DNA from 3 places in the Colwellia sp. MB3u-8 genome. Region 1 is predicted to be linked to each of the others. Evidence: predicted binding sites of a transcription regulator. Region 1 holds the regulator's gene; each other region holds the start of a gene.
The links. Region 1 encodes sigma-54, which starts transcription at its own class of promoters, with help from an activator protein. Its sites were predicted from a motif close to GTTGGCACGNNNNTNGNNT; they were not measured.
Positions count from the first base shown of each region.

Region 2: the regulator sigma-54 is predicted to act here: its motif matches at 4,175-4,193, upstream of H4J54_RS05150 (PEP-CTERM sorting domain-containing protein).
Region 3: the regulator sigma-54 is predicted to act here: its motif matches at 4,795-4,813, upstream of fliE (flagellar hook-basal body complex protein FliE).

Region 1 is NZ_JACGVA010000068.1:264,490-271,991, forward strand. Features, by position in the region: gene mgtE (magnesium transporter) at 1-712, opposite strand, end outside; gene H4J54_RS13610 (HPr family phosphocarrier protein) at 1,222-1,500, opposite strand; gene rapZ (RNase adapter RapZ) at 1,507-2,361, opposite strand; gene ptsN (PTS IIA-like nitrogen regulatory protein PtsN) at 2,368-2,826, opposite strand; gene hpf (ribosome hibernation promoting factor) at 2,856-3,143, opposite strand; gene H4J54_RS13630 (RNA polymerase factor sigma-54) at 3,180-4,688, opposite strand; gene lptB (LPS export ABC transporter ATP-binding protein) at 4,740-5,471, opposite strand; gene lptA (lipopolysaccharide transport periplasmic protein LptA) at 5,472-6,017, opposite strand; gene lptC (LPS export ABC transporter periplasmic protein LptC) at 5,983-6,549, opposite strand; gene kdsC (3-deoxy-manno-octulosonate-8-phosphatase KdsC) at 6,546-7,091, opposite strand; gene H4J54_RS13655 (KpsF/GutQ family sugar-phosphate isomerase) at 7,094-7,502, opposite strand, start outside.
Region 2 is NZ_JACGVA010000058.1:82,953-90,454, forward strand. Features, by position in the region: gene H4J54_RS05130 (sensor histidine kinase) at 1-337, shown strand, start outside; gene H4J54_RS05135 (LytTR family DNA-binding domain-containing protein) at 330-1,055, shown strand; partial or broken gene H4J54_RS19380 (transposase) at 1,268-1,537, shown strand; gene H4J54_RS05145 (hypothetical protein) at 1,625-2,053, opposite strand; gene H4J54_RS05150 (PEP-CTERM sorting domain-containing protein) at 3,422-4,087, opposite strand; gene H4J54_RS05155 (carbon-nitrogen hydrolase family protein) at 5,108-6,634, shown strand; gene H4J54_RS05160 (EamA family transporter) at 7,014-7,502, opposite strand, start outside.
Region 3 is NZ_JACGVA010000058.1:238,200-245,701, forward strand. Features, by position in the region: gene fliI (flagellar protein export ATPase FliI) at 1-636, opposite strand, end outside; gene fliH (flagellar assembly protein FliH) at 768-1,562, opposite strand; gene fliG (flagellar motor switch protein FliG) at 1,587-2,639, opposite strand; gene fliF (flagellar basal-body MS-ring/collar protein FliF) at 2,632-4,353, opposite strand; gene fliE (flagellar hook-basal body complex protein FliE) at 4,400-4,744, opposite strand; gene H4J54_RS05810 (sigma-54 dependent transcriptional regulator) at 5,033-6,373, opposite strand; gene H4J54_RS05815 (PAS domain-containing sensor histidine kinase) at 6,360-7,502, opposite strand, start outside.

The sequences.
Region 1 (7,502 bases):
CAACAGGGGCAGAAAACCAATCGTAGCGCTCAAATAGCTGCGCGACATCTTTTTCATTCATATCGGCGGTAATGGCTTGAATATCTTTATTGATGAGGTCTGAGATAATGGTTTCTGCTTTGGCCGTAACAATGGCAGATAAAGATACTGAACCGAGGAAATGATCGGCTCTGTCAACCACATAAAAAGAGTCGGTTGCTTCAGGTAATTCACCGCGTAGTCGTAAATAACGTAGCACCACATCTACCGTAACATCAGGACGAATAGAGATGGTATCGGTATTCATGATACCGCCGGCCGTGTCTTCCTCAAATGAAAGAGCAGCTTCAACACGATGGCGATCTTGCCAGTCCATCGCGTTAAGCACTTCCTGATAAACTGTGTCAGGCAGTGTTCTGAACACTTCAGCTAAATCATCAACATCCATTCCCTCTGCAACGGCAGCTAGTTTTTCTGGATGAATGTTTTTCAGAATGCCTTTTCGAACTTCTTCGTTTAACTCTTCGAGCACATCACCGTGATGATCGGCATCAATAAGCTGCCAAAGTGCGACACGGCTTTTGGTTGGCGATGACTCTAATAATAAAGCGAGATCGTAAGCGGGCATGTCTTGCAATAGCTTGCGGACATGGACAAACATACCACTATCGAGGGCATCGTTAACCTGCTGAAGGCGTTGATGATTGTATTCTTGTTTAGAACCTTCCGGCATATATTCACCTTTTGCCGTTGTAAAACGAAAACTGAAAATTATCAGGGGTTGTTGAACTGACTTTAGTGCAGTTGTTTAGTAGGTAGGCTCAGCAAACACATGATGTGTCGCTGGCTACATAGAAGCGTAAACACGTTATAGCCATTTCAAACTAACACTATTATCTTAGGGTTTATCTAAAGCCACTGAAGCGAGTTCAATGTTAACCCAGAAAGTTAAACAGATCCTATTATGAGAGATAACTATTAAGGTTTGGTTATAGCAAATAAACATAAGCACCGATAGATTTGAACGGTAGTGCGACTCAGGAGACAAAGTTGAAAACGGGTATGCTTGAGTTATTTCGCTTATTCTAAAGGCTTTAATCTAGCGCTAAATTGGCTAGTATATTATTTTAGTCACTAGGGTTCGTTAATAATTATCCGCGTAGAGTTTACCGTAATCTAGCCGTTTTAGCAGCTTTTTTATTGACTTAAGCACGTACTTAACCAGGATAAAGCGCTCAGTTACTATTCGGCTTCATTAAATTTGTTACTAAAGAGTTGGCAAATTTCTGCTAGGGCTTGTTCAGCATCTTGGCCAGAGGCAATAACCTTGACGGTTTTACCTTGGGCGCCTGCCAGCAGCATTAGCCCCATAATACTATTCGCGTCTGCTCGGTTTTCGTCTAATTCAATAATGACTTTAGCGGTAAATTTTTGGCTTAATTGGGCAAGCTTTGAAGCCGCTCGGGCATGTAGCCCAAGTTTATTGATGATAAGTACATTGCGGCTCGTATGTTTGCTCATCTTAGCTTACGTGCCTTCAACGGTTAAGTCACGGTGGCGAGATTGTACATCTTTACGCTCTTTACGCATATTATTTGCCAGTAATTCGGCAATATAGACCGAACGATGCTTGCCACCCGTACAACCAATGGCAATGGTGATATAACTGCGATTATTACGTTCTAAGTGGGGTAACCAGGTCATCATAAAACTGTTAATTTGCCAAACAAATTTAGTCACAATAGGCTGGCTAGCCAGAAAGTCTTGTACCGGTTTGTCTAAACCTGTGTAGCCTTTTAGCTCTTTATCCCAAAATGGGTTAGGTAAAAAGCGTGCATCAAAAACATAATCTGCATCTTGTGGTACACCATGTTTAAAACCAAATGATTCAAACACAACCACCATTGAGCCAGACGTTTTACCCAGAATTCGTTCTCTCACTAAGTCAGCGAGTTGGTGCGGCGTTAGTTGACTGGTATTGATGTATAAGTCTGCCCGACTAGCGATGGGCTCAAGTAATTTTTTCTCCAAGGCAATCGCTTGGTCTAGCGCAATATTTTGCTTGATCAGCGGATGTAAACGTCGGGTTTCACTGAACCGGCGAATAAGGTCACTATCATCAGCATCTAAATACAGTATGCTCAATTCTACTGCATTGGGCAGGTATTCAATAATTTCGGGTACGTCGTTAGGATCGGCAGGCAGGTTACGAACATCGAGACTTACGGCAACATTTTCATAATCATTAATAACCGTATGGGTCAGTGCGGGTAACAAGTTGACAGGGATATTATCAACACAATAATAACCTAAATCCTCTAAAACACGCAGTGCAACACTTTTCCCTGATCCTGAACGGCCACTTACAATAATTAATTTCATCCGTGTTTAACTCGCTTGTTGTATTAACTGAAACAGTTCTTGATTACTTTTGCATTTACGCACTTGCTTGCAAAATTGCTTGTCACGAAAGATTTTTGCGATACTTTGCAGCGTACTCAAGTGGCTCTGGCATTCTTCTTCAGGAACGAATAAGGCAATAAAAATATCAACGGGACGATGATCAATAGCGTCAAAATTAATCGCTTGTTCTGTGGTAATAACCACGGCAATAGGTTTAGTAGGCGTAGCATTTTCTAGACGGCCATGAGGTATAGCAATGCCATTACCTATGCCGGTTGAGCCCATTCTTTCGCGCTTAACTAAGCTTTCTAAGAGCTGAAAAGTATCATGGCTGTCGAGTTTATCGGCGGCCAAGCGACTTAAATATTCTAATATACGTTTTTTACTGGCACCCGGTGCTGCACAAATAGTGCAGTCCGGGGTTAAGATGTCTTGCAACTTCATAAACTTCTAAGACCTGTAGCGAAATGGCGCTAATGTTTGTTGATTTTGCCTTTATATTTCAATATTTGGCGATCTAGCTTGTCAATTAATGCATCAATCGATGCATACATGTCACTATGTTGTGCCTTAGCATGAACTTCAGTGCCACTTAAGTGCACTGTTGATTCAGCAATCTGATTCTGTTTTTCTACCGTTAATACTACATGTACATTATTGATATGATCAAAATGACGCTCTAGTTTTTCAAACTTGCCATTGACATAATCACGTAATGAATCAGTAACATCGACATGGTGTCCAGTAAGATTAATTTGCATATACTTCAATCCTCTTTATTGGCTGAATAAAACTGCCTACAATAGGCTTTTACGTTGATTTGATGGCGGTATAGCAAGTGACTCTCGATATTTGGCAATGGTACGCCTTGCCACTTGTATACCTTGCTCTGCTAAAATATCTGCCATTTTACTGTCGCTGAGTGGCTTTGCAGGCACTTCGGCAGCCACTAGCTTTTTAATTAATTCTCGAATAGCCGTTGATGAACATTCGCCGCCGTTTTCAGTACTTACGTGGCTCGAAAAAAAGTACTTAAGTTCAAAAATTCCTCTAGGCGTGTGCATATATTTTTGCGTGGTTACACGAGAAATAGTTGATTCATGCATATCTACGGCTTCGGCAATATCGTTCAATACCATAGGGCGCATCGACTCAGGTCCGTGTTCAAAAAATCCTTGTTGACGTTGCACAATGCAATTTGAAACCTTTAAAAGCGTTTCGTTACGGCTTTCTAAGCTTTTAATAAACCATTTTGCTTCTTGCAAGTTAGAGCGAATAAATTGATTATCAGTAGATGACTTCATTGAACGAGACATAGCCGCGTATTGCTGATTAACCGATAGTTTAGGGGCAGTGTCAGGATTGAGCTCTACTGTCCAGCGGCCGTTTTTCTTTTCAACAGACACGTCTGGGATAACATATTGTTCTTCACTTTTGATGACGCTATCACCTGGACGGGGATCTAAGCTTTGTATTAGGCGAATAACTTCGCGTAATTGCTCTTCTTTCAAGCGTAATTTACGCATCAATTGACGATAATCGCGATTACCGAGCAAATCAATATACTCGCTGACGGCGATTTTGCTTTCTGCTAACCAAGGGGTATCTTTAGCAAATTGATTAAGCTGAATACGCAAGCACTCGGGAATTGAGCGGGCGGCTACACCAACGGGGTCAAATACGTTAATACGCTTTAACACCACTTCAATCTCATCAAGTTCTACACCATCAATACCGACACTCTCTAAGATCTCTTCGGCTGAAACCGTTAAATAACCTGCTTCATCTATGGCTTCAATAATGGCAATGGCAATGGTTCTGTCAGTGTCACTAAAGGGCGTTAGTTCCATCTGCCAAATTAGATGGTCTTGTAATGAGTCTTTCGTTTCACCTTGATAAGTATAATCTTCTGAGGCATGGCCAACACCGCCACTACTGACACCGGCACTGAAGTTATCATCCCATGTGCTATCGCTATTTAGTTCTTCGGGGATGTCTGTTTTTGCTAAACCTTCAGAGGAGCTAATTTCGTCTATCGAGGGAGTGGAGTCTTCGCTGCCATCAGAGGATGCTGCTGCTGAGTTTTCGCCTACAGTTACCGAATATCCTGCTTCTAAATGGTCAGGGGTATTTTCTGAATTGTTATCGTGCGTTTCGTCAACTTCAAGCAAAGGGTTACTTTCAAGTGCTTCTTGAATCTCTAGTTGAAGATCCAAAGTCGATAATTGCAACAGTTTGATCGCCTGCTGCAATTGCGGGGTCATCGTTAACTGTTGTCCGATACGGAGTTGCAGAGTAGGACGCATTTACGTTTTATTTTCCCTATTCAAATTCATTAATTCAATTGGTTTCATTCACTATAGCGTGAATTGTTCGCCAAGGTATACATCTCTTACATGCTGATTTGCAAGAATTTGCTTTGAATTACCTTCAGCGATAAGTTCACCATGACTAACGATGTAGGCATGTTCACAAACATCGAGTGTTTCTCGCACATTGTGATCTGTGATTAAAATACCTATGCCACGATCTTTTAAGTGTAGGATAATTTTTTTTATATCACCTACCGAAATCGGGTCAACACCGGCAAAGGGTTCATCCAGTAGTATAAATTTAGGATCTGCGGCTAATGCCCGTGCTATTTCAACTCGTCGGCGCTCACCGCCAGATAAACTCATGCCTAAGTTATCTTTTATATGGCCTATGTTGAACTCTTCTAATAAATGTTCAAGTTTTTCTTGTCGGTCAACGTCACTAAGTGATTTACGTGTTTGTAAAATGGCCATGATATTGTCATTGACCGATAACTTACGAAAAATAGAGGCTTCTTGTGGTAAATAACCAATACCTTTTCTCGCGCGCTCGTGCATTGGCAGTAAGGTTATATCTTCATCATTTAAGACAATTGAGCCACTGTCGTTCTTCACCAAGCCAACAATCATATAAAAAGAGGTAGTCTTACCTGCGCCATTTGGCCCTAATAAGCCAACTATTTGTCCAGCTGAGACGTGCATACTGACGTTTTTAACAACTTTTCTGCCTTTATAGGACTTGGCAAGGCCGGTTGCTGATAATGTAGAAGTTGACATTTACTCTTGCTTATCCTTTGATTTTATAGGCAATTTAATTTTGTTCTTCGGCTGTAATACGGTTTCAACTTTATCATTGTCTAGGCTTTCAGCGTTGACATACTCGGTGGCAAAATTATAGGTGATTTTACTGCCACTCACTTTACTACCTTCTTGGCTAAGGAGGGCATTGCCTGAAATAACGACGGTATTCATACTCGGCTCATAACGGATTTCATTGGCTTGCAAATTGATTGGGCTACCATCTTGAAGCGTTTGTTCAAAGGTCGCCGGTGAGCCTTTGGCAATATAAATTTTGCTGTCACTGTTTTCTTGGGTGATAACCTGTACTAACTCAGCATGTATCCTTAGTGTGCCCTGAGAAATAATGACATTATCAATATAACTGAATATTTTATTTTTGAGATCGGCAGCTTGGCGTGAAGAAGATATTTTAATCTCTTGTTCTACGTCAAATTTTTCTGCACTTGCGACAGGCACTAATAATGCTAACGCCGTGAGGCAATATAAGTTACTTTTTAATTTTTTTATAAATAGTCTGTACATGTTCGGTCAATGTCATCTGTGTTGTGTTTAAGTCTACAATTAATCCTGAGCCATACATAGTAAATCCTTTACCTAATATTAAGATAGTTTGCTCTGAGCTGATAATATTAGTTTTTAAGTCCATTTCTAAATTTTTACCATGCACTTCCTGTATCAAACTTTCTTTATCAGTGGCGATTAAACGTACGCGATTTGCTAATTTTACTCGATTGTTATTATACAAGGTGCCTTCATTGGCGGTGATTTGCCAAGTAGGTTTGTTGTTCCTTGGGTATAAGGTATAGCGTGGATATTCAAAGTGTGTGACCCCTAATTCAGCATAATGTTCCATGCGTTTCGCTTCTACATTATAAGATAATGCCCCAGTATTTTTATACACATCACTGTTAAGGTTTTCAGCAATAAATTCAGGGTTATTCGCAGTATCGAGAATGTTGCTGGTTTCTTCCTTCGCGCCATACCATTCAAGTAAGCCATAGGTGGTCAAGGCCAATAAAAATAAGCTTATACTGACAAGGTATATGCGATTCATAGGCTAGCACCCGTGGCATCAGCTAAGGTATTTTGGCTTTGCATAATAATATCGCAAGTTTCGCGCACGGCGCCGAAACCCCCTCGGGTATAGGTGATGTAGTCACAAGATTTTAAAATGGCGGGGTGAGCGTCATTGACCGCAATACTGAAGCCAACATAATTAAGGCAGTCAAAATCTGGCATATCGTCGCCGATGTAAGCCACTTGTTCAGGCGCTAATTTTAATGCGGCGAGCATAGCTTTTAAAGCCGGTAGCTTATTTTCTTCACCTTGTACTATGTGCTTAACATTTAATGCGCTCATACGGGTTTGCACTATAGCTGAGGTTCTGCCCGTGATCACGGCTACATCAACGCCGCTTGCACCTAAGGCTTTAACGCCGTAACCATCTTTAGTATGAAAGGCTTTTAATTCTTCACCATTATTACCTAAGTAAATACGACCATCTGAAAAAACGCCGTCTATATCACAAACAAAGAGTTTGATGTTTTGCGCTTTTTGCCAAACACTTGGCGATACTTTTCCGTATAGACTGTTCAACTTTAGAGCACTCCAGATTTTAATAAGTCATGCATGTTCATAGCACCAATGGGTTGGTTATTATCGTTAACAATAATTAAGCCGTTAATTTTTTTGTCTTCCATGATCTTTAATGCTTCAGCCGCCAGCATATCTTGCTTAGCCACTAAAGGGTTTTTTGTCATCACGCTGATAATGCTGTCTTGGTGAATATTAATTTCTTCATCTAAAATACGGCGTAAATCACCATCAGTAAACAGGCCTATTAAGCTATTGTTTGCGTCAACAACAGCGGTCATACCCAAACCTTTTAGTGACATTTCAACTAAGGCATCTTTTATTTTAGCTTCTTGGCTTACTGTTGGCAGACGTTCGTCTTTGTGCATGATATCGGCCAAGCGTAATAATAGCCTTTTACCTAAGCTGCCACCG
Region 2 (7,502 bases), on a different contig from region 1:
AGATATTAACATTGCCCCAGAATGCCATACCGCAAAAATCCCCAGTATGGGCTTATTAACCTTAGTTGAAAATGCCATAAAACATGGCATATCCCACTTACAACAAGGTGGTATTTTAACGATAAAGGCTGTCGATAGCGGCGAAGGGACAGTGATTGATGTTATTAACCCTTTTGATAAAAGTTTGGTTAGGTCTGGCACGCAAGTCGGCCTAGCTAATTTGCAGCAGCGCATGGCTTTGCTCTTTTCAGAACAGGCTAGCTTAAGTCATCATGCTTGCAATAACATATTTCATGTCACTTTGAATTTACCTTATGAGTCAACTAACCATGACTAAAACTATTAATGCCATCATCATTGATGATGAACGTATGGCAAGACAAGAATTGCTACGTTTATTCAAGCAACACCCATGTATTCAAGTGGTAGCGCAAGCGGAAAATATTGATCAGGGGCTTGAGCAAATTGAACTACAGCAAGTAGATGTCATTTTTTTAGACATAGAGATGCCAGGTGGTACAGGGTTACAATTAGCGGAGCAATTACAAGGTAAATATCCTATTGTTTTTTGTACCGCCTATGATGAATTTGCCGTAGATGCTTTTGGCTTAAATGCTATTGATTATTTAGTAAAACCTATAATACCGGAACGGCTAAGCCAAGCGATTGGTCGATTAACAAAAGTAGAACAAGCTATCAGCCAAGAACCATTAGACGATGACTTTAAGCTGATGGTTAAATTTGCTGAAAATATGAGAATTATTCGTTTAGGTGACATAGTGCGCTTTGAAAGTATTGGTAACCATGCGGCTATTTATACTGCACATGGTAAAGCTTACTTACACAGCTCGTTAAATAAAATAGAAGCGCGTTTAAACAGCAATAGTTACTTCCGTGCTAGCCGTGTTGATATTTTACGCATAGACGCGATTGAAAAGCTCGAACAGAATATTAACTATGGTTTTACCGCTCAGCTTATAAACAAAAGTGAAGTAGAGATATCACGTCGACAAGCAACTAAGTTAAAAGCACAATTAGGCTTTCCTGTTATTTAAAGTTTACTTAGAGAATATTTAATTTAAAACCCTTAGAGCATTATTGTATTTCAACATATTATTCATCTAATTAATCCACATAAATAGTGACTTTAGCTATACCAAGTCGATACCTTGTAATCAGTGGGTCACCAATTCGACTCCGGCAGTCGGCGCCATCGATTCCAACAAGTTATTATGGCTGGCCTAATAAGTGTTGCCTGATAAGTGATATAGTTTTTGATGGTGCCGCTTGGCATCAAGCCCACTTGTCCGAAAAGTTTAATAATGTATCAATCATAAAGTTACCCCCTTATTCACCTGAGCTAAATCCTATTGAACAAGTATGGCAATGGTTAAGACAAAATGAATTAGCGAACCGATGCTTTAGTTGATATAAAAATATTGTTGATGAATATAGTCGAGCTTGGAATGTTTTTATTTCAGACGTATCTAGGGTGATAAAACTTTGCTCTAGAGACTGGATAAAAGTGGGAAGTTAATTAATGGAATAGGTATTATTTTGTCATTGTACTAATTTGTAGTAGCTCAAACCTGAGCTACTACAAATTACCAACACATTAACTAAATTAATTAGCTGTCGTTGAAGTAGACTCTGAAGTAGTAGCTAAAGGAGTTGTTGTGCTTTTATTCGATTGCTTAGCTAAACAATTTCTATCCTCTAAAACTTTTCCTTCTGCAATTATTTTTCGCTGCCCGTAAATATAAGGAATATACCATGAATGACTCGTTAGAGTCACATCCTTCAAGGCAATACCACACGGTTTTGTCTCGATTGCATTATCAAGAGCCTCCTTCATATCTGGACGTCCTGTCGGTATGAAAACAATAATTTGTTTCATATCTTCACCTGTAACTCTAACATTATCAGTCGAAGCCGTTGATATCTGCTCTTGATTTACAGCTTTTGTTGAAATGTAAGTTACATCCGCCATGCGATGAGTACAACCACCTAAAGTTAATCCGGCGAATACTGCCATTAGTAAAGATTTATTCATTAAAAAGTCCCTTATTAGATAATATTTTATTTGCAAGCGCTTTATAACTTATACACTTTTAAAAGTCCATTTTTTCACTAACAAATTGGCCATTAATATATATTTTTCAATATTATGCATGCGTATGCCTAACTCTGTATAAGCATTACAACCTAGTAGGTTTTTGTGATAACTGCAGTTTTTGATGCGAAATTTAGTAACTTCTTAGTCACATTGCCACTCAACCCAACTTTCACTTGTCACGAACCTTTATTCCATACTCATTTTACTTTCACTTCGCGCCTGATTTTAGGGCGCGCGAACTGAATGCAAACTGAGCATGTTTTTGTGGGTAGGCTGTCACCTGTCAAGTGGATTTTCCGGATTCGTGCTTGAGTGACGATTTCGTATTGGCTGTTGGGCTTTACTTCTGACCAATACCAATGGCTGCTCTAGGCTATTTTCTGTTTGCTTCAGCATTGGCGATTACTTACTTGCAGTTTGACCATTCTATGACCTGACAGGTTTTCCGGTCTTTCTCCGGTACTTTAGTTTTATTGTTACGTTTTATAGTGATTTGATGATTTTAGTGCAAATGTGGAGTTGCCACATTTTCAGCATTCCCTTAGGTTTAGTCACTATTGCATCATTTATTCCTTACTTGTAATCAGTAGGTCGCCAGTTCGACTCCGGGAGTCGGTACCATTCATAAAATAAACTGACACTGATTGAATCAGTAGCTCAAATAAGCTCAATAGCCCAACTAAAGAAAAGACACCGCTCCTATATCTGAAGTATTAAGCCTTAATCTTGCCTAGAGGTTTCTTATCTATCCCTAGGGGAAATACTTACCCAAATACCGAAAATATAATTCATTGAAAATCACCACATATATGACCCCTACCACACGATTAACAACTTAAATTGAAGTTATTCATAGCACTTAAATCCTGTCAATTTTGAAGAATACCAATAATGCATATTCATCATCATTTGACGATATATTTCAAGCTGTACTCCGCCTAATTGAGCACCTTTAACCTTGAAGTAGCCAGATACTAAATAATGTAAAAATATTGCCTTAAACGCCATTTAAAAGGCATTAAACAATACTATTTTTAATGCTCTCGGCTCGATACAGTTACTTATCCTAATTGGGCATACAAGCATATATTTATCTTTAAAAATGAAATTATGACGTGTAGTTGTGTTGGTGACTGGTGCAACTATATTTTCAAGTTACTGAAATGGTAAGATAACAAGGATTAAGGAACCTAGGATAATGATTTAACAGTGAAGTAAGCTATCACCAACCACTAGAAACAAAAAAAACACCAATCATTACAATCGATGTTTTCTAGAATTTGCTACGAAGAAACTAAATTAAGATTATTTCTTAAATCGACGTGATGCTAAACCCATCATGCCTAATGCAAAAATAGCAAGTGTAGATGGTTCTGGTACATCAGCAGTTGCACTGGGTACAAAACTAACAACTACGTTATCTAAGCCAAAAGCTTCATCATCCATTCCTGAGTCCGTATTAGCCATAAAACCAAAACTAATTGACGGATCAACATGCGCCAAAGTTATTGAATAATGGTAGGTACTAACCCCTCCATAAAAATGCCCATAACCAAAATCTGATGAATCATGTGAAATTAATCTCCCTGTTGTTGGACCCACAATGACGCCCCCAGAATGGCCATAAAAATCTACAAACTGTGACAAATCATTGATGAAAAATTCAAAGTTATCGCCAGAGTCAGTACCATCAAGACTACGTATACCATATATATCAAAGTCAATAGTTATTGATGAATGCAGTGCAAGGCTATTAAGGTTCAATGTTGGTGTCGCACCATTGTTCAAAGTTCCAATAAAGCTTTGACCATTAGGTGCAGAAACTACACTATTATAATTGGAAAATTCGACTGCAATTGAGCCTGATTCAAAATCATTAGAATATATTATCCCCGCATTAGCCACACTTACTAAACAACTAGCAGCGATTACCAATCCAGCTATAGTCTTATTCAAAAATTTTAAACTCATTTGATATTCCTTTTAATTCCTTCATACACTATTATTCGAAGGTAAATGCTAAAAGTGAAACGTCATCACTTTATGATGTTTAATTTAAAGCAAAAGATATGCCAAACTTATAATATCCAATGATTTCAATATAATAAAAAAAAAGGTTCAACATACATATCTTAACTGTAAAATAACCTGACACAATCAACTCATCAATCACTTAATTTAATTGCATAATATTAACAAGCTCATATTTAATTAGTTTACGGTAACAATAGTATTAGATGAGTGAGTTACACATAAAACTACAAATTAATTATCTAAAAATCAGATTAAACCACTTTAAACAGACAATAAGGTAGTGTAATTGATTAAAACTCAGTAGTGCTAATTACCAACTAAACACCACTACAGAGCAGTATATTTAACACATAACCACCACCTAGCAACTGACTTGTAATCAGTAGGTCGCCAGTTCGACTCCGGCAGTCGGCACCATTCCTGCGCAGTAAGCGTCAAACCCTAAGCTCGGTTAGGGCTTTTTTGTCTCTATAGCATAGTCGAATTCTATAGTGTTTCATTAGTACCAATAAATGCCTCTATCCCATCTATTCTGCGTCCTATTTATGATTTAACCCTAACAGTAGCAAGATGTTAGAAAGTATCTAATACACACCCTTTAGCATGCTCCTGACTAAGGCCGTCATTTTAATCTAGCAGTAATAACCTGCTAGTTGGTGTCTTGCTGATCTATTAAAATAGCCCTTTATTAATAAAGGGCTCCTAGCTAGACGTTTTCCACCCTACTTACCAAGCCGTTGAATTTTAGTTGAGTTTATTGCGGGAAATATGCACAAGTTATTATGGTTGGCCTGATAAGTTCCTAAGCGCTATCTGGGCTGATGTTTGGCTGTGCGACATTTTTTTAAATATGCTTGTATAAGTTGATTTTTTGGTATACAAATCACAATAATCGTCTTTTTGCACTCTACGATGAGAGAAAGGAATGATTATTACCAATATCGATTAGGAATATAAATGGAAGCAAATAGCGTTACCGTCCGTCATTTAACTTTACAAGATATGACAGAGCTTCGACAAGCGAGTGAATCAGTTTACCTTAATAAAGAATTAGCCACCTGGAATGAATCTACGGTAAAAGCTTTATTAACTAAATTTCCAGATGGGCAAATCTGTGTGGTGGTTGATGGTGTTGTAGTCGGCTGTGCCTTTTCATTAATAATCGAATATGCTGATTTTGGTGATGAACATACTTATGCTGAAATCACGAGCGACATGACCTTTGATAATCATGATCCCAAAGGTGATTCTTTGTATGGTATTGAGGTTTTTATCCATCCTAATTATCGTGGTTTACGTTTGGCTAGACGTTTGTACGATGCGCGTAAAGAACTTTGCGAAAACTTGAATTTACGCGCCATTGTAGCGGGCGGGCGTATGCCTAACTATGCACAGCATGCTGACAAAATGAGTGCAAAGCAGTACATTGAAAAAGTTAAAATTAAAGAATTATATGATCCGGTATTAAGTTTTCAACTTGCCAATGATTTTTATGTCCGCAAGTTACTGACCGGTTACTTATCGGGTGATAAGGAATCAATGGAATATGCCACGTTACTTGAATGGCCCAATATTTTTTATACTAAATCGGTAAAACTGATCAATGCCCCACGCTCAGAAGTGCGTTTAGGTTTAGTGCAATGGCAAATGCGTTCCATGAAAAGCATTGATGATTTATTTGAACAAATGGAATTTTATGTCGATGCCGTCTCAGATTACAAAAGTGACTTTGTCTTGTTTCCTGAATTGTTTAATGCCCCCTTAATGGCCGAATTTAATCACTTACGTTTAACTGAAAGTATTCGCCGGTTAGCAGAATATACTGAACAAATTCGCGATAAATTTATCGAATTTGCCATTAGTTACAATATTAATATTATTACCGGTAGTATGCCGTTTTTTGTTGATGGCAATCTTTATAACTCGGGTTTTTTGTGTCGTCGTGATGGCTCATGGGAACGTTACGATAAAATTCATTTAACACCAGCAGAAGTGCGTAGCTGGTCTATGGTGGGTGGTAAAAACCTCAAGGTGTTTGATACTGACTGTGGCAAAATTGGTATCATGATTTGTTATGATGTCGAATTTCCAGAGTACTCCAGAATACTGGCCGATCAAGGGATGAATATTTTGTTTGTGCCCTTCTTAACCGACACCCAAAATGGTTACACTCGAGTACGTCACTGTGCGATGGCAAGAGCGATTGAAAATGAGTGCTATGTCGCTATTGCTGGCGCAGTAGGTAATTTGCCAAAAGTGAATAATATGGATATTCAATATGCGCAATCTGCCGTCTTTACGCCGTCTGACTTTGCTTTCCCGACTACAGGTATTAAAGCGGAAGCAACACCCAATTCAGAAATGACCGTTATCGTAGACGTAAATATAGATTTATTAAAGCAGTTACATAGCCATGGCTCTGTACATACTATGCGAGATAGACGTCATGATTTGTATAGCATTACCGAGCATGACAAAGCTTAGCCGGTCAGTGGGTTATCGGTAGATACATTAGCTACTTGAAAATCTGTCGGTTCAAAGCACCTGAAATTAAATCTAACGCTTCAGGTGCTGATTTGAAATATAGCAACTATTTTGTTGGCAAATTTTTCGACAAAATAGCCGAATTTAGTCTGACGCCTAGATGGGCGATAGTTGAAAGTTTACTCTGACACTGACCTTAAATTTGCGCAAACAACCTAGCTGTTTTTATCAGTGAGTGTCGGCTTGATTTCATACTTAATTCCATGCTTATTTTCGCACGACTCATATCACTTACCCCCCAATAATAGAAGGATGCACGGATATTCAAGCAGCTTAGCGATAAATATTCCACAAACACCTAGCATCTAGCACTTAGAATTTATTTTCGTTTTGCGATCAAGAGTGCTGCCACAATTAACAGTGATCCTATGGCAAGCCTGAGCAGTTCTTCTGGTGATCCGCCCTTGGCTTCACCAAAAATAAATAAGGAGGCAAACATAGCCAGTGGCACAACTGCATTGTTAAACGTGGCTAATACCCCGACACTGGTTTGGGTTGCGCCTTTATTCCAAAAGAAGAAACCAAGCCCTGAGGCAATGAAGCCCATATAAACTAAAACCAACCACTGCGTTGGTGTTGCGTCTAAAGGAATTGGAGGCTGCGAAGAAATTAACAGTGTCGCTATGCTAGTAAAAATCGCCGCACCTAGGTATAAAAAACCAAATACAGAGCTGTCACTAATATCTGGTCTGTCTTGTTTCCAGTCGCGATAATAAACTTGCCCAAAAGCAAAAGCCATATTGGCTATTTGCATCAGGAAAAACCCTAACCAAATTTCGCTTGAGTCTATATCGTCCATTTTTATAAC
Region 3 (7,502 bases), on a different contig from region 1:
ACCCAAAATTTCTTCAATAAACTCTTTAACTTCTCGTCCACGCTCACCAATTAAACCCACCACGATAACATCAGCGTTTGTGCCACGTGTCATCATACCTAACAGCACACTTTTACCGACACCTGAGCCAGCAAACAACCCCATTCGTTGCCCAACACCAACGGTTAGAAAACTGTTAATCGAGCGCACTCCAACATCTAGGGGCTCTGTAATGGCTCGTCGTGATAAGGGGTTAATCGGTTTACTGTCATATTGATAACTATCAGAGGCTTTAATCGGCCCTTTACCGTCAAGCGGTTTGCCAACACCGTCAATCACTCGGCCTAACAAGTCCATTGATAAGGGTAAACGTGCTTTAGTCGATAAAGGCACGACTCGTGCGCCAGGTAATACCCCTTGCAAGCTTTGTTCTGGCATTAAAAACGTTATATCTTGGGCAAAGCCAACAATTTCTGCAATCAACTCGCCTTGTGATGTTTGCACCAAACATTGGCTACCAACTGCGGCTTTAACACCGACCGCTTCTAACGTTAAGCCCACCACACGCACTAAACGCCCAGCAACAGAGACACTGTGCGGGTGAATAAATTTTTCACTATTTTTTAAACGTTCAGTTATGCGATTTATATCAACCATAGAAGTTTTTACGCTTATTGATAAAGTTTAACAGGACAATATCTGTCGCTACACAGTTAATGTGTGTCGGGTTTATTTTTGTAAGTTTCATGACTTATTTTTTATTGAGATTCACTTTCTTGATATAAAAATTATTGATACAAAGCTTCTTGCAAAAACGAGTCCAAAACCTCATTCAAGCGTGATTTAACACTCAGATCAATATTAGAGGTACTGTTTTCAATTTGACAACTCCCGGGGCTTAATTGTGGAGCAGCCAATAATCGCCAACCTTGTTCTTGAATATGTGCTGCACCAAATTGTTCTTCTACCAATTTAATGTCTGTGGGATGCAATAAAATTTGGGTTTGAGACTCTTGTGCCGGTAAGGCTTTAATACCTTCAGCGATAGCCGATAATAAAATATCAGGGTTAGTTTTCGCTTCATGCTTAGTCACCGCTTGGGTTAGTTGCACGACTAACTGTAATAGTTGCGCTTCAACATTTTTCTCAACATTAAGCAAAGGCTGATGTAATTGGTCTAATAGGGTTTGCATCGCTGCGATTTGTTGTTCGCTGGTTTCTTTACCTTCGGCTAAGCCTTGTGTTACACCTTCTTCACTACCTGAAATGAGACCCGCTTCATGACCACTAGTTTTACCTTCATCAAAACCTTTAGCAAAACCGTCTGCTTTCCCCTCACTAAAGCCTTCTTCAAATGCTGCTTGACGTATGTCTTCTATGTCTTGTGCCTTTAACGGCAAAGGCTCATGGACTTCTGTCTCTTCTGGTGGCTCATATCGCCAGCTCATTGATTTGCCTAAGGCATTAGTTTTACTAACGTCTGTATCTTCGTCTGGTTGCACATTAGGTGCTGACCAGGTATCAACCTGTTCAATTTTTTTTGCCGCCATCGCCCCAGTGCTTGGCTCATAATTTTCTGCCATTAGGTTACACTCTTTGATGTTTGATTATAAGAATTCATCGCCACCGCCGCCGCCGCCTAGCATAATTTCACCGGCATCAGATAATCGATGTGCAACGGCCAAAATTTCTTTTTGCGCGGCTTCAACTTCACTAATGCGTACTGGCCCCATCACTTCAAGATCATCCGCTAGCATTTCTGCAGCACGTTTAGACATATTGGCCATAATTTTTTCTTTTAAGACTTCGTCAGCACCTTTTATTGCTTTCATTAGCGCATCTTGCTGAACTTCTCTTAAAATGGCTTGCATACCTCGGTCGTCAACATCGGCAAGGTTTTCAAAGACAAACATAAGGTCTTGTATTTGCTGACTCATTTCTTCGTCATGTTCGCGAATTGAAGCCATCAACATACCTTCAACATTATTGTCTAAATAGTTCATAATGTCTGCAGCCGCTTTCAGGCCGCCCATTTTCGCGGCTTGTGCACCCGCTTGACCGGCAAATTGTTTTTCCATGATCTCATTTAATTCTTGCAATGCCGCGGGTTGAACTTCTTCTAAATTGGCAATACGCATCATAAGATCCAAGCGCACTTTGTCGGCGAACTGGGTCAGTATTTCTGCTGACTGATCCGGTTCAAGGTAAGATAAAACTATGGTTTGAATTTGAGGATGTTCATTACGAATAATGTTCGCCACTTGCTTCGAGTCCATCCATTTCAAAGAATCAAGGCCCTTAGCACCACCACCCTTGACAATTTGATCAATAAGGTTACCCGCTTTATCTTCGCCTAATGCTGCGGTTAATGCTTTGCGGACAAACTCTTCACTTTTGAAACCAATAGTAGAAAAATTTTGAATTTCGTTAATAAATAACTTATGCACGGCGGTAATTTTTTGTTGAGTAAAATCTTCCATACCGGCCATGATCATACCCACTTTTTGCACTTGCTTCGGCTCTAAGTGTTTTAGTATTTGTGCCGCATCTTCTTCTGAAAGACTCAACAATAAAATCGCGGCTTTTTCAGCGCCGTCAAGTTTATTGACGTCATAACCAGACGATTGTTGCTCTGCTACTTCTTGATTTTCATCACTCATTTTCGGTTAACCAACTTTTAACGACTTGCGATGATAATTCTGGCTCGTTTGCCACTAGTGCTCGTACTGCCTTTAATATATCACCATCGCGATGTAAATCAGGCAATTGTAAACTGCCATCAGGAGCAAAGCCAATTGAGCCCGCATCAAATTCAGATGATAACATGTCCATGGTTTCATCCCCCAAATCAACATGACTATCAAGCGACTTATCACCGTAGTCACTCGGGGTTTTTTCGGGATGAATTAAGCGTTTTAACATCGGACGCACCACAGCAATAAACAGGGTAGCAATTAAGATAACGGCGCCAAGCAATTTTGCATATTTATAAATAGTGGGATCTTTCCACCATACTAGTGGAGCCACGGCTATAATTTCTGGACGAGAAAACGGTAAAGTCACCACCTCTAATGAATCACCACGTTGTAAATTAAAACCAATACTGCCTTGCAATAAACGACGAATATTAGCCATTTCTTGTACAGAGCGTGGTGTTGGTACAGGTTCACCTTCTTTATTGAGCTCTGACAAGTAATCTAAGGCAACAGAGACACTAATGCGATGAATAACGCCGGTTTGTTGTTTGGTGTAGCTAATAGCCTCGTCGAGTTCATAATTACGTGTCGACTCTGTATGTTTGCGGCCCGGCATGGTTTGCTGTTGCGCATTGCCCGTAGCATCTTCGGGAATATTACTGTCCAGCGGTGGTTGATTGGTTAACGCACCTGGAATACCCCCGAGTAAACCACCAATAGTATTATCTTCAACTTTCATTTCGCTACGCAAAGCCGGTAAATCTGAATTATAACGCCGTTGAGTTTCTTCGGTATTGGTAAAGTCCATGGCCACGTCAACTTGTGCGGTAAAGTTGCCTAAACCTACCACTGGAATTAAGATCGAATCAATCTTATCCATGTATTCTGCTTCACGTTTTTGTTCAATTTCAAATTCTTTACGTGAGCGTGACGACACAGAATCTTGTGAGCCAGAATTTAATAAACGACCATTTTGGTCGGTCACAGTGACCCGATTCGGCGATAAACTTTGCACGGCCGATCCGACAATATCTACCACAGCGTCAACTTCTTCTTCAGATAGCAAGCGGCCCCGACTCAAGGTTAGTACCACAGTAGCTGACGGATTTTTCTCACGTTTAGCGAAGACATTTTCACGCGGAATGGCTAATAAAACTCGAGCGCGTGAAATAGATTTTAACTCTTCAATGGTTCGGGCAAGTTGCTGTTCTCTAGAATGCTTTAAACGTTCAGTTTCAAGCCGTTGACTCACACCAAAACCCATATCTTGCATAAGAATTTCGCTGCCCTCAGAAGGCGCATCACTTAGGCCACCACGAGCTAGTATCAACTTAACATCTTGGTATTGGTCACTTTCTACCGATATTGTGTTGTTTTCTTGACGGTATTCAACTTGCTTGCTGTCCAGAAAATCCATGGTTTTAATCAATTGCTCGGTGGGCAATTTAGTTAAAAAACGATATTCTGCTTCATTGGCTAGCATGATAACAAACACAGCAATCGCGAAACAAATCGCTAGCGCAATCACTATGGTCATTTGACGTAGAAAATCAACATTACCCATAGCAGCGGCTAAACCTGACTTTTGTTCACCAACATCATCTGAACTATCATTGGCGACTAAGTCATGGTTACCCTCTGCCAAGGTTAAATTTGTGTTGTTTGTTGAATCTGCCACTTACTCTCTCCGCGTCACTATCGTTTTATGCTTAACCACTGAGCCGTTATACCGGCATGCTCATAATTTCTTTATAAGCTTCAACAAACTTATTACGCACCTGAACGGTCGCATCGAAAGCAATACCTGCCTTTGACGCCGAAATCATAGTGTCAGCCAAAGTAACACTGCGATCGCCAAGTTCAAAAGCAGTACGCTTTGCACCCGCATCTTGTTGTAGTTCATTGACATTATTTACAGCATCTTTTAACAAGCTACCAAAGTCACTACCGGCTTTGCTCACCGGTGGTGTACCCATGCCATTTGCTTCACCTATAGGTAGTTTATTACCCATAGCTTCCATCGACATGCTTTGCATTTGGGCGTATAAAGAATTAGTTTTAATATCCATGGCTATCTCGCTTTCGTCAATTTCTTGTTACTTAATGTTACCTAAGGTTAAAGCAAGCATAGTGCCAAGCTAAATAATATCGCAAAATATTGAAAAAATCACCTGATAAAAAAGCTAGAATATCCTTTGAAATTTTTAAAAAGACTTTAAAATCAGATAGAAACTGAACATAAATAAATATAGTCAATATAAATAAATAATTAATAAAACGAAAAAAACGACGTTAAAGCGTCGTTTTTTTGTTACAAACAGCTACTAAGCCTATTCAAGTACTAAGCCTATTTTTTCTTAAAGTGGGATATTAATACCACTATCACGCATGCGAGCCATTTTATAACGTAAGGTGCGTGGACTAATACCTAAACGCTCAGCCACATCTTTACGACTACCGCGACAAGCATGCAAAGTGTCCAATATGATTTGATGTTCTTGTAATTTAAGTTCACTGCCGAGTTTGTCATTTTTTTCCGCGTCTATTGCCTCACTGGCTACCTTGGGTGTTTCAAAGTCATCGATCAATAAATCATTCGCATCAATGCAACGATCACTTTGTAAAATTAACGCCCGTTGAATAACATTGTCTAACTCTCGCACATTACCCGGCCAGTCGTAAGCCAGTAATTTACTACGCGCGGCCGCGGTGAATTCGGGCATAACATTACCGTCTTTTTGGCAAATACGGCTAATAAGATGGGTCGCCAAGGGTAGAATATCATCTCGGCGTTCATTAAGTGGCAACCAGGTTAATGGGAATACATTCAGTCGATAATATAAGTCTTCTCTAAAAATACCACTTTGCACAGCAGCTTTTAAATCGCGATTACTGGTGGCTATTACTCTGACATCTAAGCTGATGGTTTTACGTCCACCTATGCGTTCTACTTCTCGCTCTTGCAACACGCGTAAAATTTTTGCTTGTAAACTTAAATCCATTTCGGTTATTTCATCAAGTAAAATCGTGCCGCCTTGCGCTTGTTCAAACTTGCCCGGACAAGCTTGAATAGCGCCAGTAAAAGCGCCTTTTTCATAACCAAATAAAGTGGCTTCAAGCATATTTTCAGGAATAGCAGCACAGTTAATCGCTACAAAAGGCGCTTGGCTACGTGGCGAGTAATTGTGAATATATTGTGCCAGCACTTCTTTACCTGAGCCACTAGGTCCCAAAACCATCACAGAGGCTTCAGTATTAGCCACTTTCTTGGCGAGCTTTAATAACTCAAGACTTTGAGCATCAGCCACAACAGGGTCGCCACCATCATTCACTTGTAACGGCACATACTGACTGACCATATTCAGTAAAACTTCTGGCGCAAAGGGTTTGGCCATATAATTGCGTGCACCGTCTCGCATGGCCTGTACCGCATCATCAATAGTGCCATACGCGGTCATGATCAATACTGGCAATTTGGGATAGTTATGGCGAATACTTTTCAATAAAGACAGTCCTGACATGCCCCCCATATGTACATCACTCACCACTAAATCGACGTTATGCGACTTGAGTTTTATCAGTGCGTCTTCACCTGAGTCTACGGCTAAACATTGATAGCCCGCCAATAGCAAAGTATCAACCAGTGCCTCTCTCAGTCCGGCATCATCTTCAACAACCATTATTTTACTTGTGCTCATGACTAAGCTCCTTAGACAAAAATGTCTCGTTTTTATGCTCAGTCAATGTCGCGTTAGTCTCTTCACTGACCAGTAAGGGTATTTTCATACAAAAATGTGCCCCTTCGCCTGGCTGACTTAACAAACTCACTTCACCTTGGTGTGCATGAGTGACTGATTTCACCACGGCTAGGCCTAAACCTGTACCTTGGCTTCTTGAGGTATAAAAAGGTTCGAATATTTTATCGGCTAGCTCACCACTAATGCCAGGGCCATTATCGCGCACACTAATGTAGGCATATTCGCCCTGACAGTAAGCACTAATATTGATAACGGCATTGGCTTTAATCACAGATAAACTATTGTGTATTAAGTTTTGAATTGCCCCTGACAAGGCACTCACATTGCCTAAAATCTCACAGCCTTGTTGGCAAAAATTCAGATGGACTTTTGCGCCAGCTTGACTCACTTGCGGCTCAATTGCTTGTTTGGCTTGCTCAATCAGTTGGTTGATATTAAGCGGTTCAACAACCGCTTTACTGCCACTTTTAGCAAACAATAGCATGTCATTAACTTGCTGCTCTAAGTCATGTAGACGTAACATTAATTTGTCTTGAAAATTAACCCGTGCATCAGGGCTAAGTTTTTTATTGCGGAGATTAGCGCCATACAGCATGGCAGCCGATAATGGCGTACGAATTTGATGAGCCAATTTTGACACCATACGCCCTAAAGACGATAGTCGCTGTAATTGGCCAAGCTTATCTTGTAAAAGCCGCGTTTCGGTTAAGTCAGTAATCATGATCAACTGCCCAGGTTGACCACCTAAAGTGGTAATTTCTAATTTTACCCGGCGACCATCATTTAAAGACACCTCGTGCCAATCATCAGCGCGGGGTTTAAAAGAGCGTTTAATCACACCAAACCAAGGTTGCCCCAAAATGGGCTCATCAAGCAAACGTTTAGCGCTGTCATTAATTTTCACCACAATACCGTTGCCATCAAGCATGATCATCCCCGTTGGCATAACATCAATAACGTGTTGCAGCTGTTTGTTTTGTTGACGTAAGTACGCCAACTCACCCGCGTAGTTTTCGCTTTCTAGTCGATTGGATTGCTCGCGTTTAAAACTAACCTCATCAAAGGAAGT